4 regions of the Pantoea sp. S18 genome follow, and region 4 is predicted to be linked to each of the others. Evidence: predicted binding sites of a transcription regulator. Region 4 holds the regulator's gene; each other region holds the start of a gene.
What was found. Region 4 encodes CRP, which controls carbon source genes, mostly activating them, when cyclic AMP is high. Its sites were predicted from a motif close to ATGTGANNNNNNTCACAT; they were not measured.
Positions count from the first base shown of each region.

Region 1: a site for CRP is predicted at 1,587-1,604, ahead of VIJ98_RS10150 (glycoside-pentoside-hexuronide (GPH):cation symporter). Genes of this name have one in related genera too.
Region 2: a site for CRP is predicted at 2,008-2,025, ahead of VIJ98_RS03755 (CdaR family transcriptional regulator). Genes of this name have one in related genera too.
Region 3: a site for CRP is predicted at 1,378-1,395, ahead of epd (erythrose-4-phosphate dehydrogenase). Genes of this name have one in related genera too.

Region 1 is NZ_CP142688.1:2,193,809-2,196,956, reverse strand. It holds gene VIJ98_RS10155 (glycoside hydrolase family 31 protein) at 1-97, opposite strand, end outside; gene VIJ98_RS10150 (glycoside-pentoside-hexuronide (GPH):cation symporter) at 94-1,473, opposite strand; gene tpx (thiol peroxidase) at 1,761-2,264, opposite strand; gene ycjG (L-Ala-D/L-Glu epimerase) at 2,408-3,148, shown strand, end outside.
Region 2 is NZ_CP142688.1:840,767-843,914, reverse strand. It holds gene VIJ98_RS03760 (alginate lyase family protein) at 1-754, opposite strand, end outside; gene VIJ98_RS03755 (CdaR family transcriptional regulator) at 754-1,911, opposite strand; gene degP (serine endoprotease DegP) at 2,096-3,148, opposite strand, start outside.
Region 3 is NZ_CP142688.1:3,488,462-3,491,609, reverse strand. It holds gene tkt (transketolase) at 1-1,242, shown strand, start outside; gene epd (erythrose-4-phosphate dehydrogenase) at 1,583-2,602, shown strand; gene pgk (phosphoglycerate kinase) at 2,654-3,148, shown strand, end outside.
Region 4 is NZ_CP142688.1:3,926,829-3,929,976, reverse strand. It holds gene VIJ98_RS18330 (YccS/YhfK family putative transporter) at 1-896, opposite strand, end outside; gene crp (cAMP-activated global transcriptional regulator CRP) at 955-1,587, opposite strand; gene VIJ98_RS18320 (OsmC family protein) at 1,892-2,296, shown strand; gene VIJ98_RS18315 (phosphoribulokinase) at 2,348-3,148, opposite strand, start outside.

The sequences.
Region 1 (3,148 bases), 1.7 Mb from region 4:
GTACTCGCAGGCTATGCGCGCCCCAAGGCTCGATAACCAGCGTCTGACGGTCAAATGTCCAGATAATACGCTGGGATTCGGCGCGTAATTCACTCATGACAACTCCTGTGGTTGTAGAAGGGGGGAAGCCGTTGCAGCTGGTTGGGCTGACACTTTGTTCTGATTGATGGTGCGCATGGTGGCATCGTTAAGTTTGTAGCCGCGCATTGCCAGCGCGCTCAACAGCGACAGCAGACCTGGAACCACTGAAAACAGCGCGACGATGGCCATCATCGCGGCGGGTTGCTGATGCGGTGCCTGAGCAACGTAACCGCTCAGACCCAGCGTCCAGCCAACAATCGCGCCGCTGATCGCCATGCCCATTTTCAATACGGCGAGCAGCGTGGAGAAGACGGTGCCATCGAGGCGCTTGCCCTGACGATATTCACCGTAATCCACCACATCGGCCATCATCACCCACATCAGCGTGGTGGTGACCTGATAGAAGCTGGAAACGATGAACGTCATGCCGACTAACAGCGCCAGCGATCCCGGCAGGAACACGATGCTGATACTCAACACACCGGCAGTGATGGCGCTGAGGGTAAAGGCGGTGATTTTGTTTAGGCGGCGCGTCAGCAGCTTTGCCAGCACGCTACCGACGCTTTTGCCGACGATATGCGCGGCCAGCAGCCACATGAAGAGACTGGCGTTACCGAGAAAATAGGTGACGTAGTACATCATCGCGCCGAGTCTAACCACGCCGAACGAGATATTGCAGAACACCAGTAATGCAACCACGCGCCACTGATCGTTACGCAGCAAATCGCGTAAATCGGCGAGAAAGTTGCCGTGGTTAGCGGGCGCATTGATACGTTCGCGGGTGTTGAAGAAGCAGATAAAGAACAGCAATGTTGCCAGCGTCGCCATAATCGACATCGCCGCGAAGTAACCGTCCAGTTTGTTACCGCCGCCCAGCCAGGTGGCGAGCGGGATCATCAGGAAAGTGGACATCGCGCCACCTAGCGTAGCCAGGAAGAAACGCCATGATTGCAGGGAGATGCGCTGATTATCATCGGCGGTGATAATCGCCCCCATCGAGCAGTAAGGAATATTGATAGCGGTGTACATCAGCATCATTAGGCTGTAGGTCACGGCGGCGTAAATCATTTTTCCGGTGAGCGACAGGCTTTCCGGCACCGCATAAATCAGCATACAACTGACGCCGAACGGTACTGCCAGCATCAATAACCAGGGACGAAATTTGCCCCAACGTGAACGGGTTCGGTCAGCCACCATCCCCATTGCTGGATCGATCACCGCATCGGCAACGCGCGCCAGTAAAAACAGCGTGCCGACAAAGATCGCGGGCAAACCCACCACATCGGTGTAGTAAAAGGTGAGAAAAATAATGACGTTATCGATGGCGATATGGCTGGCCATATCACCAAGGCCGTAACTGATTTTTTCTTTAATGGATAAGCTTGCTTGCATAGAGATTCCCGCCTGTCTTTGAATCGCTTAAGGGCAATTGACGGTTAGTTATAGGTAGCGAAGCGGATGGGAACAATTGCGGGATCTGTTACGGGTTTTATGTTTTTTGATTAATGTGATACGGGTAACAAGAATCACAGCAAAAATGCAACAAGGTAGGAAGAAGTGCTACGTATCACGATAAATCAACGGGTTAAAAAGGGAACTGAGTTGAAGGCGGGCATAAAAAAAGCACCGAAGAATTAATCATTCGGTGCTCTTTGTTTCACATTAATAGCGAGCTAACGTTACTTCAGCGCAGCCAGCGCCGCATCGTAATTTGGCTCTTCGGTGATTTCATTCACCAGCTCGCTGTAAATCACTTTATCGTTTTCATCCAGCACCACCACGGCACGCGCGGTCAGGCCTTTCAGCGGGCCATCCGCAATCGCCACGCCATAGTTTTCTTTGAACTCAGTGCCACGCAGTGAGGAGAGCGTGATCACGTTGCTGACGTTCTCTGCGCCACAGAAGCGTGACTGAGCGAAAGGCAGGTCGGAAGAGATGCACAGCACGACCGTGTTGTCCGCTTCACCTGAGCGCTCATTAAACTTACGCACCGATGCCGCACACACGCCAGTATCAATACTTGGGAAAATGTTCAGAACTTTGCGTTTGCCTGCATAATTAGCCAGGGATACGTCAGCAAGATCTTTGGCGACCAGGCTGAAAGGTTTAGCTTGCTCGCCAACTTGTGGGAACTGGCCTGCAACCGGCACCGGATTGCCCTGAAAGTGAACAGTCTGAGACATGTGATTTCCTTTTTTTAACGATGAAATATCTGACTTTAAAGATATAGCGTGTGTTTATGACATAATTTTTAAGGGTTTACGAGCGCATTTCCTGGCGATAATCGAGCCGGCTCGCATTTAAGCGACGGATTTAAGGAGAAATAATGAGAACAGTGAAGAGTTATCCGGAAGCCTGGCCGTTACATTCGCCGTTTGTTATTTCACGCGGCAGCCGCATTGAGGCGCATGTTGTGGTGGTAGAGATCGAGCAGGATGGCGTTAAAGGCGTCGGGGAAGCCACGCCGTACGCGCGCTACGGTGAAAGCGAGGAATCGGTGCTCAAGCAGATCGCTTCTCAGCTGAGTGCGTTGCAAAGCGGGATGACGCGTGAAGCGCTGCAACAGGCGTTACCGGCAGGCGCGGCGCGCAACGCCATCGACTGCGCACTGTGGGATTTGGCGCGACAGCAGCAGGGCGAAAGTCTGGTGCAATTGTGCGCTGTGCCACTGGCCGACGAGATTGTCACCGCGCACACTATCAGCATCGACACACCAGATGCGATGGCCAGCAGCGCGCAGGCGTTGTGGCAGCATGGTGCGCGTTTATTGAAGATCAAAATGGACGATCACCTGATCAGCGAACGTTTAGTGGCGATACGCAGTGCGGTACCGGACGCTACCTTGATTGTTGATGCCAATGAATCCTGGCATGCCGAAGGCCTGGCGGCGCGCTGTCAGCTACTGGCCGATCTCAACGTCGCTATGCTGGAACAGCCGCTGCCCGCAGCAGAAGACAGCGCGCTGGGCAACTTTATCCATCCGCTGCCGATCTGCGCCGATGAAAGCTGTCACACGCGTGAAAGCCTGCCGCAGCTGAAAGGGCGTTATGAGATGGTGAATATCAAG
Region 2 (3,148 bases), 1.2 Mb from region 4:
CCGCCACCTGCGTGCAATACCAGCTGCCATGATTATTCGCCGCCGCCGCTTCTCTCAGTGCTAACGGATTGTGCCGCAGCCAGTGCAGATACTCGCTAAACCAAAAATGCATCGCCTGCTGATCGGCTGGCTGCCAACCGGGCGCACTACGCAGCAAAGTCAGCGCATCCACCACGCGCGTGGCAAAGTAGCGTCCATCCAGCACGCCATCATGGCGGCCTGAGGATCGGCCCGGAATTCCCTGCGCAAAGTTTAGATTCGGATGCATGCGGCTGGCGGGATCGATAAACCAATGGCGCATCATCGCTAGCGCTTTATCGGCATAACGTTGATCGCCAGAAAAATACCAGGCCAGCGTCAGTGCCTGAAAATCAGCGGTAAAGCGCGCCAGCCGCACACCATCACTTTGTTCATTCTTACTGGCGGGATTCACTTCGCCGTCGCGACGCTGCCACGGCAAGCCGTCTGCGCTGCTGTCGTCCGGCCACCAATAAGCGCTCAGGCTTAAATAATCCTGCTTCGAGCCGCTCGGCGGCAGCATACCTTTATCGGTGACGCTGGGATTGGGGTGTTTCAGCGCGTTATCCGCCTGCTGCTTTAACTGATGCCAGGCATCGATCGTGGGCGGCGCAGCTTGATGATGTGCCAGCTGCTGCTTAATCCGCTGAAGATCGTTTAAAGAGAGAAAGACCGGATCGTTAGCCACACTTAGCGCGCTATACAGCCACAGCAGCACAATCCACAGGTTTCTCATTAACTTTGCTCATCCAGTTGTAGCGCCACATACAGCAACAAACGATCGTCGAAGTTGCCCAGATCGAGACCGGTAAGCTCGGAAATACGATTGAGGCGATACTCCAGCGTGTTGCGGTGAATAAACAGCGCGCGCGCCGTAGCGCTGGGTTGCACATTATGGCTAAACCACGCCACCAATGTACGCCGCAGCAAACCATTGTTATCCATACTTTTCAGCTTCGCCAGCGGGCGCGCCAGTTCGTTGGCCTGCCAGCCCCCGCGTAAACTGTCGAGCAGCACTGGCAGCACCAGATCCTGATAAAAATAGCTGCGCTGTTCCGGCATGCGCTGTTTGCCCACCATCATGGTGGTGCGCGCGGTACGGTACGAACGTGCGATGCTGCCGGGACCGGTAAAGTAGTTGCCGAGCGCGATACGCATACGCACCTGTCCGCTCTCTTTCATGCGTTGCAGCAGTTGATCCACGCGACGACGATGATCGTCCTGATCGTAGCGGCCATGCGCATTCAGTGCCGGTTTCAGCACCACCATTTCGGTGAGTGAAACAATCGCAATCAGATTGTCACGCTCCGGCGTGGTCAGCAGCGTTTGCAGCTGCTGTAGTTCGGACATGGCGCTATCGACGCCAAGCTGGCCGCTGTCCACTTCCACCACCGCCACCACACGCGGCTGATTGAGATCGATGCCGAGCCGCTGCGCCCATTCGCTCAGCGCTGGCGATAAGGTTTCGCTGCGCACCAGATTCAGCACCAATTCTTCACGCAAGCGGCTGTCCTGCGCCAGCATATGCAGCAACCGCGCCTGCTCCAGCATCATTTCAGCGGTCATACACACCAACTCGCCATAATGACGCAGCGTTGCTGGTTGGCCGGTCAAACCGATTACGCCGACGATGTCGCCATCAATACGCAGCGGCAAATTGATGCCGGGACGCACGCCGTGCAGATGTTTTGCTACCGCTTCGTCAATGTCCACCACGCGGCCTTGTGACAGCACCAGCAGCGCGCCTTCGTGCAATTCGCCAATACGTTCACGATCGCCACTGCCGATGATGCGACCGCGCGCATCCATCACGTTGACATTGCTATCAATAATTTGCATGGTGCGGGCAACAATATCCTGAGCCAGTCGCGCATCGAGATGATAGGTGGCCATCAAACACTCCGGAGATAAGGACGAACAGACAGAATACGCATCCGTTAAGGCGCTGACATTGTGCAGTTGCACATAGCCGTGGGGATTATGCGGGATTTGCGGTAAGCGTCACATTCAGTACCGGACATTTGCACAGACACAAAAAAGGCGAGCCGAAGCTCGCCTGTTATCAACAACCTGAAACTTACTGCATCAGCAAATACAAACTGCTGTCACCGCGCTGTACGTTCAGTGCCAGCACCGAAGGTTTGGTATCAAGCACTTTACGCAGCTCGCCAAGGTTAGCCACGGCTTGCTGGTTCACGCCGAGAATCACGTCACCTTTCTTCAGACCGATACGCGCCGCTGCGCTGCCCGGTTTAACGCTATCGACACGCACGCCTTTCTGGCCATTTGTATCGATATTGCTGAGATCGGCACCTTCAATGCCGGTGTAGATGGTGGCGGACTGCACTTTATCCTGCGAGCTCTGCTGCAGTTCAACCGTGACGTTCACCGGTTTGCCTTCGCGTAGCAGACCCAGTTGCAGCTTGGTGCCGACCGGCAGCGAGCCGACTTCTGCACGCAGCGCCGCGAAGCTGGTCAGCGCTTTACCGTTCATCGACACCACTACGTCACCCGCTTTCACGCCGGCTTTCGCCGCTGCGGAATTCGGCAGCACCTGGCTAACAAAGGCGCCGCGCTGCGCATCGACTTTCATCGCTTTCGCCAGCTCAGAGTTCAGCTCGGTGCCCATAATGCCCAGCTCGCCGCGTTTCACCTGGCCGTACTCAACCATCTGTGCAGTCAGGTTTTTCACCATTGAACTTGGGATCGCAAAGCCGATACCGATGTTGCCGCCGTCCGGCGCCAGAATCGCGGTGTTAATCCCGATCAGCTCACCGTTAAGGTTAACCAACGCGCCGCCGGAGTTACCCCGGTTGATCGCCGCATCGGTCTGGATGAAGTTTTCATAGTTTTCAACGTTCAGGCCGCTGCGACCCAGCGCTGAAACAATCCCCGAGGTCACGGTTTCTCCGAGGCCGTACGGGTTACCGATCGCCACGGTGTAATCACCGACGCGCAGGTTGTCAGAGTCGGCAATTTTGATTGCGGTGAGGTTTTTCGCATCCTGCAGCTGAATCAGCGCGATATCTGACTGCGGATCTTTACCAATTACTTTGGCATCGTAGCGACGGCCATCGCTGAGCTGAACCTGAATTTTGGTCGCGTTATCCACCACGTGGTTGTTAGTCAC
Region 3 (3,148 bases), 440 kb from region 4:
TCACCGAACAAAGCCGGTACGCACGATTCGCACGGCGCGCCGCTGGGTGCCGATGAAATCGCGCTGACCCGCAAGCAGCTGGGCTGGAACCACGGTCCGTTTGAAATCCCTTCAGACATCTACGCGCAGTGGGATGCCAAAGAAGCCGGCCAGGCGAAAGAGTCTGCGTGGGACCAGAAATTTGCTGCCTACGCCGCTGCACATCCGGAACTGGCTGCGGAGTTCAAACGTCGCGTCAACAACCAGCTGCCAGCTAACTGGGCAACTGAGTCGCAGAAGTTTATCGAGCAGCTGCAGGCCAATCCGGCGAAAATTGCCAGCCGTAAAGCCTCGCAGAACGCCATCGAAGCCTTCGGTAAAATCCTGCCGGAATATCTGGGCGGCTCCGCTGACCTGGCGCCAAGCAACCTCACCATGTGGTCCGGCTCCAAGCCGATCAATGAAGACGCGGCAGGCAACTACATTCATTACGGCGTGCGCGAGTTCGGTATGACCGCCATCGCTAACGGTCTGGCGCTGCACGGCGGTTTCCTGCCGTACACCGCCACCTTCCTGATGTTCGTCGAGTACGCGCGCAACGCCGCACGTATGGCCGCGCTGATGAAAATCCGTCAGATCATGGTCTACACCCACGACTCGATTGGTCTGGGCGAAGATGGCCCGACGCATCAGCCGGTTGAGCAGATGGCCAGCCTGCGCGTGACGCCTAACATGAGCCTGTGGCGCCCGTGCGACCAGGTTGAGTCAGCGGTGGCGTGGAAGTACGCTATCGAACGCGTTGATGGCCCGTCGGCGCTGATCTTCTCGCGTCAGAACCTGGCGCAGCAGGATCGCAGCGCTGAGCAGCTGGCGAACGTGGCGCGCGGTGGTTACGTGCTGAAGGACAGCGAAGGTACGCCAGAGTTGATCCTGATCGCTACCGGTTCAGAAGTGGAGCTGGCGGTGGCTGCATTTGAACAGCTGACGGCGGAAGGCCGCAAGGTGCGCGTGGTGTCTATGCCATCCACTGACGCCTTCGACAAACAAGACGCGGCGTACCGTGAATCCGTGCTGCCGAAAGCGGTTGCCGCACGCGTGGCGATTGAAGCGGGTATCGCGGATTACTGGTTCAAATACACCGGCCTGAACGGTGCGATCGTCGGCATGACCACCTTCGGTGAGTCAGCGCCTGCGGATCAGCTGTTCAAAGAGTTTGGTTTCACCGTTGAGAATGTGGTTAAAACGGCGAAATCGATTCTGTGATTTGAGGTCGCCATAAATGGCGACCCTACACAGCGGGTATAAAGGGCGTCCCAACCGGGGCGCCCTTATTGTTTCATCACCTCCAACCTGAAACGGTTCAATTATTCCTGCAGTAATAATCCCGCAGTGCAAAATTTGTGACGTAGATCCAATATTCCGCCACTCACTTGATCGCAATCATTCCCGTTATTCCTCTCTTGCATTACTCTAGCTGAACCGTTTCAGTTGCGAGCGAGAACGTGCATCTTGCCGGTGCGGGCAAGCAATAATTCCCTGTACAAAACGGTGTGAAACGCTCAGGCTAATCGGCACGTTTTTTCGGGTGTTGTTGAAGGTAGAAATGACCGTTCGCGTTGCAATAAATGGTTTTGGTCGTATCGGGCGTAACGTGTTGCGCGCTCTGTATGAAACCGGTCGCCGGGCTGAGATCACCGTGGTCGCCATTAACGAGCTGGCCGACGCCGCCGGGATGGCGCATCTGCTGAAGTACGACACCAGCCACGGCCGTTTTGCCTTTGATGTGCGCCAGGAGCGCGATCAGCTGTTTGTTGGCGACGACACCATTCGCATCCTGCATCAGGCGGAAATTGATGTACTGCCGTGGCGCGAACTGAATGTGGATATCGTGCTGGATTGCACCGGCGTGTACGGCAGCCGCGCTGATGGCGAAGCCCATCTGGCAGCAGGTGCGAAGAAAGTGTTGTTCTCGCATCCGGGCGGTAACGATCTCGATGCCACAGTCGTATTTGGTGTTAACGAACAAGCTCTTAAACAAACTGACCGCATTGTCTCCAACGCATCCTGCACCACCAACTGCATTATTCCGGTGATCAAGTTGCTGGATGACGCCTTTGGCATTGAGTCGGGCACCGTGACCACCATTCACTCGGCGATGCACGATCAGCAGGTGATCGACGCCTATCACAGCGATCTGCGTCGTACCCGCGCCGCCAGCCAATCGATCATTCCGGTAGATACGCGTCTTGCTGCTGGCATTACCCGTATTTTTCCGAAATTTAACGATCGCTTTGAGGCGATTGCGGTGCGCGTGCCCACCATCAACGTGACAGCCATTGATTTGAGCGTGTCGGTGCGCGAAGCGGTGAAGGCGTGCGAGGTCAACGCGTTGCTGCAAAACGCGTCAGAAGGGGCGTTTCGTGGTATAGTTGACTATACGGAATTACCGTTAGTCTCAGTAGATTTTAACCATGATCCGCACAGTGCCATAGTCGATGGCACGCAAACGCGGGTCAGTGGTCATCACCTTATCAAAACGCTGGTTTGGTGTGACAACGAATGGGGCTTTGCTAACCGCATGATCGACACCACGTTAGCAATGGCCGCAAGCGGTTTCAGGTAAGACGCGGACTGCGTCTGGCAAAACTTATGAGAATCAACGAGAGGGTTCACCATGTCTGTAATTAAGATGACCGATCTGGATCTTGCTGGTAAACGCGTTCTGATCCGTGCCGATCTCAACGTGCCAGTGAAAGAAGGGAAAGTGACGTCAGATGCACGTATTCGTGCTTCTCTGCCTACCATCGAAGCGGCGTTGAAACAGGGCGCGAAAGTGATGGTTACCTCTCACCTGGGTCGTCCGACCGAAGGTGAATACAACGAAGAGTTCTCCCTGCTGCCGGTTGTTAACTACCTGAAAGACAAACTGAACGGCACCAACGTTACCCTGGCAAAAGATTACCTCGACGGCGTTGAAGTCGGCGCTGGCGAATTGGTTGTGCTTGAAAACGTACGCTTTAACAAAGGCGAGAAAAAAGACGAAGAAGGCCTGTCGAAGAAATATGCCGCGCTGTGCGACGTGTTCGTGATGGATGCGTTCGGTACCGCTCACCGCGCACAGGCTTCTACCCACGGCGTGGGCAAGTTTGCACCAATCGCCTGTGCCGGT
Region 4 (3,148 bases):
CCGAGCTGTTTCTCCATGTGGAAACGGTCTGGCAGCTGATGGTAGAGAATCGCATCCGCCAGCACGCGCAGTCGCGCCGAGATGATTTTGGCGTTCCAGCGAATCACCGCTTCGGCGTGGCTCTCTTCAACCAGCCTCTGCACCTCTTCAGGCTGATGCAAACTCACCGAGATGTGTTCCTGTAAATCCAGCGCCACCTGGAAAGCGCGCGTCAGGCGTTTGTGGCTGTTATCGCGGCTGGCCGACAGCATATGCATTTGCTGGTAGCAGGTGGTGATGAGATCGACCGCCTTTTGCTGACGCGCCAGCAGCGGTGGCAGCGCTTTTTCTGGATCGGTCAGCTGCGTCAGTAAGGTATATTTGGCATCGCAATAATCGGCCAGCTCGCGGAACAGCAGGCTGAGCGATTCGCGCATCGGCTGCTCTTTCCACAGCCAGAACCAGAACCAGTTGAATAAGCCGTACCACAGCGTGCCGCCGATGTAGAGCAGCGGCGGCACCCACATCGGCATGCGTCCCACTAAGCTGAGCGTAAAGATGGCGGCGATGAGCGTTGCGGGCAGTAAGCGCGCATGCAGCGGACCGATTTCGCCGGTCACGCCAATCAGCAGCGGCAGCGCCAGCAAAATCAGCGGCAACGGAATCTGGTAAGCAGTAAGGATTTGCATCAGGAAACTGCCGGTGGCAAACAGCGAACCACCCACAATCAGGCGTTTGAAGAAGCGTTTGTGCGGCGTATCCAGCCCCGCCATGTTGCAGCAGGCAGGCACTAACGAGAACAGCAGACCTTTTTGCAGATCGCCAAACAGCCAGCCGAGAGCCACAGGCAGGCACAGCACCAGCGTTTGCCGCAGCGCATAGTTAACTTCGGGATGATAGATGATTCGGCGCCACATCAGCTCATCGCAAATAGAAACGGCGCGATGTTGCCATCACGCCGTGGGTGAGAAGAAATTAGCGGGTGCCGTAAACGACGATGGTTTTACCGTGTGCGGAGATCAGGTTCTGATCTTCCAGCATTTTCAGGATACGGCCCACGGTTTCGCGTGAGCAGCCCACGATCTGACCAATCTCCTGACGGGTAATTTTGATTTGCATCCCGTCTGGGTGAGTCATCGCATCTGGCTGTTTGGCCAGATTTAGCAGCGTTTGCGCGATACGTCCGGTTACATCGAGGAAGGCAAGGTTGCCCACTTTCTCAGATGTGACTTGCAGACGACGCGCCATTTGCGACGAAAGTCGCATTAAAATATCCGGGTTTACCTGAATCAGCTGACGGAATTTTTTGTATGAAATTTCAGCCACTTCGCAGGCAGACTTCGCACGTACCCAGGCACTACGTTCCTGGCCTTCTTCGAAAAGACCGAGTTCGCCGATGAAATCTCCCTGATTGAGGTAGGAGAGAATCATCTCTTTGCCTTCTTCATCTTTAATCAGTACCGCTACGGAACCTTTTACGATGTAGTACAGCGTTTCCGCTTTCTCACCCTGATGGATGAGCGTGCTTTTGGATGGATATTTGTGAATATGGCAATGGGACAGGAACCATTCGAGTGTAGGGTCTGTTTGCGGTTTGCCGAGAACCATTCGCTATTATCCTCTGTTGTAATCGTGCCCAAAATACAGGGGGCATTTTTCCCTGTCAGGCGGTTTAATCGTCGAGCGTTTCCAGTAATGGAAAAATTATTCCGGGTGGACTCTTAAGCTACGCTTTTGATTCTTCCGGCCTTCGTCTGTGATGACGAAAATATTTTCAGCACTGTTTGTAGCACAGCTTTTGCGAGCTGTCTTGTGTTGTCTCGCTTCAGCAAAAGGGGGATTACTCTGGATTGCTGTTTGTCAGGTGAAAGCGTACTCTGGCGGCAAAACCGCCGCTTCAGGAGAGAGAATAATGCAGGCACGAGTGAAATGGGTGGAAGGTCTTACCTTTCTCGGAGAATCCTCATCTGGCCATCAGGTATTAATGGACGGTAATTCCGGTGATAAAGCGCCAAGTCCAATGGAGATGGTGCTGATGGCCGCAGGCGGCTGTAGCGCCATTGATGTGGTGTCGATCCTGCAAAAAGGGCGCAGCGATGTGGCCGATTGCGAAGTGAAACTCACCTCAGAACGCCGTGAAGAGGCGCCACGCATTTTTACCACCATCAACCTGCATTTTATTGTCAGCGGCAAAGCGTTGAGCGATAAAGCGGTTGCGCGCGCGGTTGACCTGTCGGCAGAAAAATATTGCTCGGTGGCGATCATGCTTGGTAAAGGCGTGGAAATTACCCACAGCTATGAGGTTGTCGAGTTGTAATCGGTCGTAGGGGAGGCATTCATGCCTCCCTTTTCACAGCCCGCACCAAACCTACTCAATCCGTTTCCCTTCAATCAGTCGCTGAACCAGCGGCAGCATAATCAGCTCCATCGCCAATCCCATTTTGCCGCCCGGCACCACCAGCGTATTGATGTGGGAAATAAACGATCCCTGAATCATCGCCAGCAGATAGGGGAACGCGATGCCTTCCAGACCGCGAAAATGAATCACCACGAAGCTTTCGTCGAGCGAGGGAATTTCGCGGGCGGCAAACGGATTTGAGGTATCAACGGTCGGCACGCGCTGGAAGTTAATGTGGGTGCGCGAGAACTGCGGCGTGATGAAGTTAATGTAATCCTCCATCGAACGTACCACCGAATCCATTACTGCTTCGCGTGAATGTCCGCGCTCGCCGGTGTCACGCACCAGCTTCTGAATCCACTCAAGGTTAACAATCGGCACCACACCAACCAGCAGATCGACATGCTCCGCCACATTTTGCTGCTGCGTGACCACGCCGCCGTGCAAGCCTTCATAAAACAGCACATCGGTGTTTTCCGGCAGCGGCTGCCACGGCGTGAAAGTACCCGGCACCTGATTCCACGGCACCGCTTCATCGTAGGTGTGCAGATATTTGCGTGATTCGCCGAGGCCGGTTTGGCCGTAATGTTTGAACGTCTGCTCCAGTAGGCCGAAATCATTGGCTTCCGGGCCGAAGTAGCTGATGTGGCGACCGAGATCGCGCGCTTTGCGGATCGCCATGTCCATTTCGGGACGCGTGAAGCGATGGAAACTGTCGCCCTCGAGTTCCGCCGCATGCAGATTCAGCTGCTGGAAAATCTTGCGGAAGGC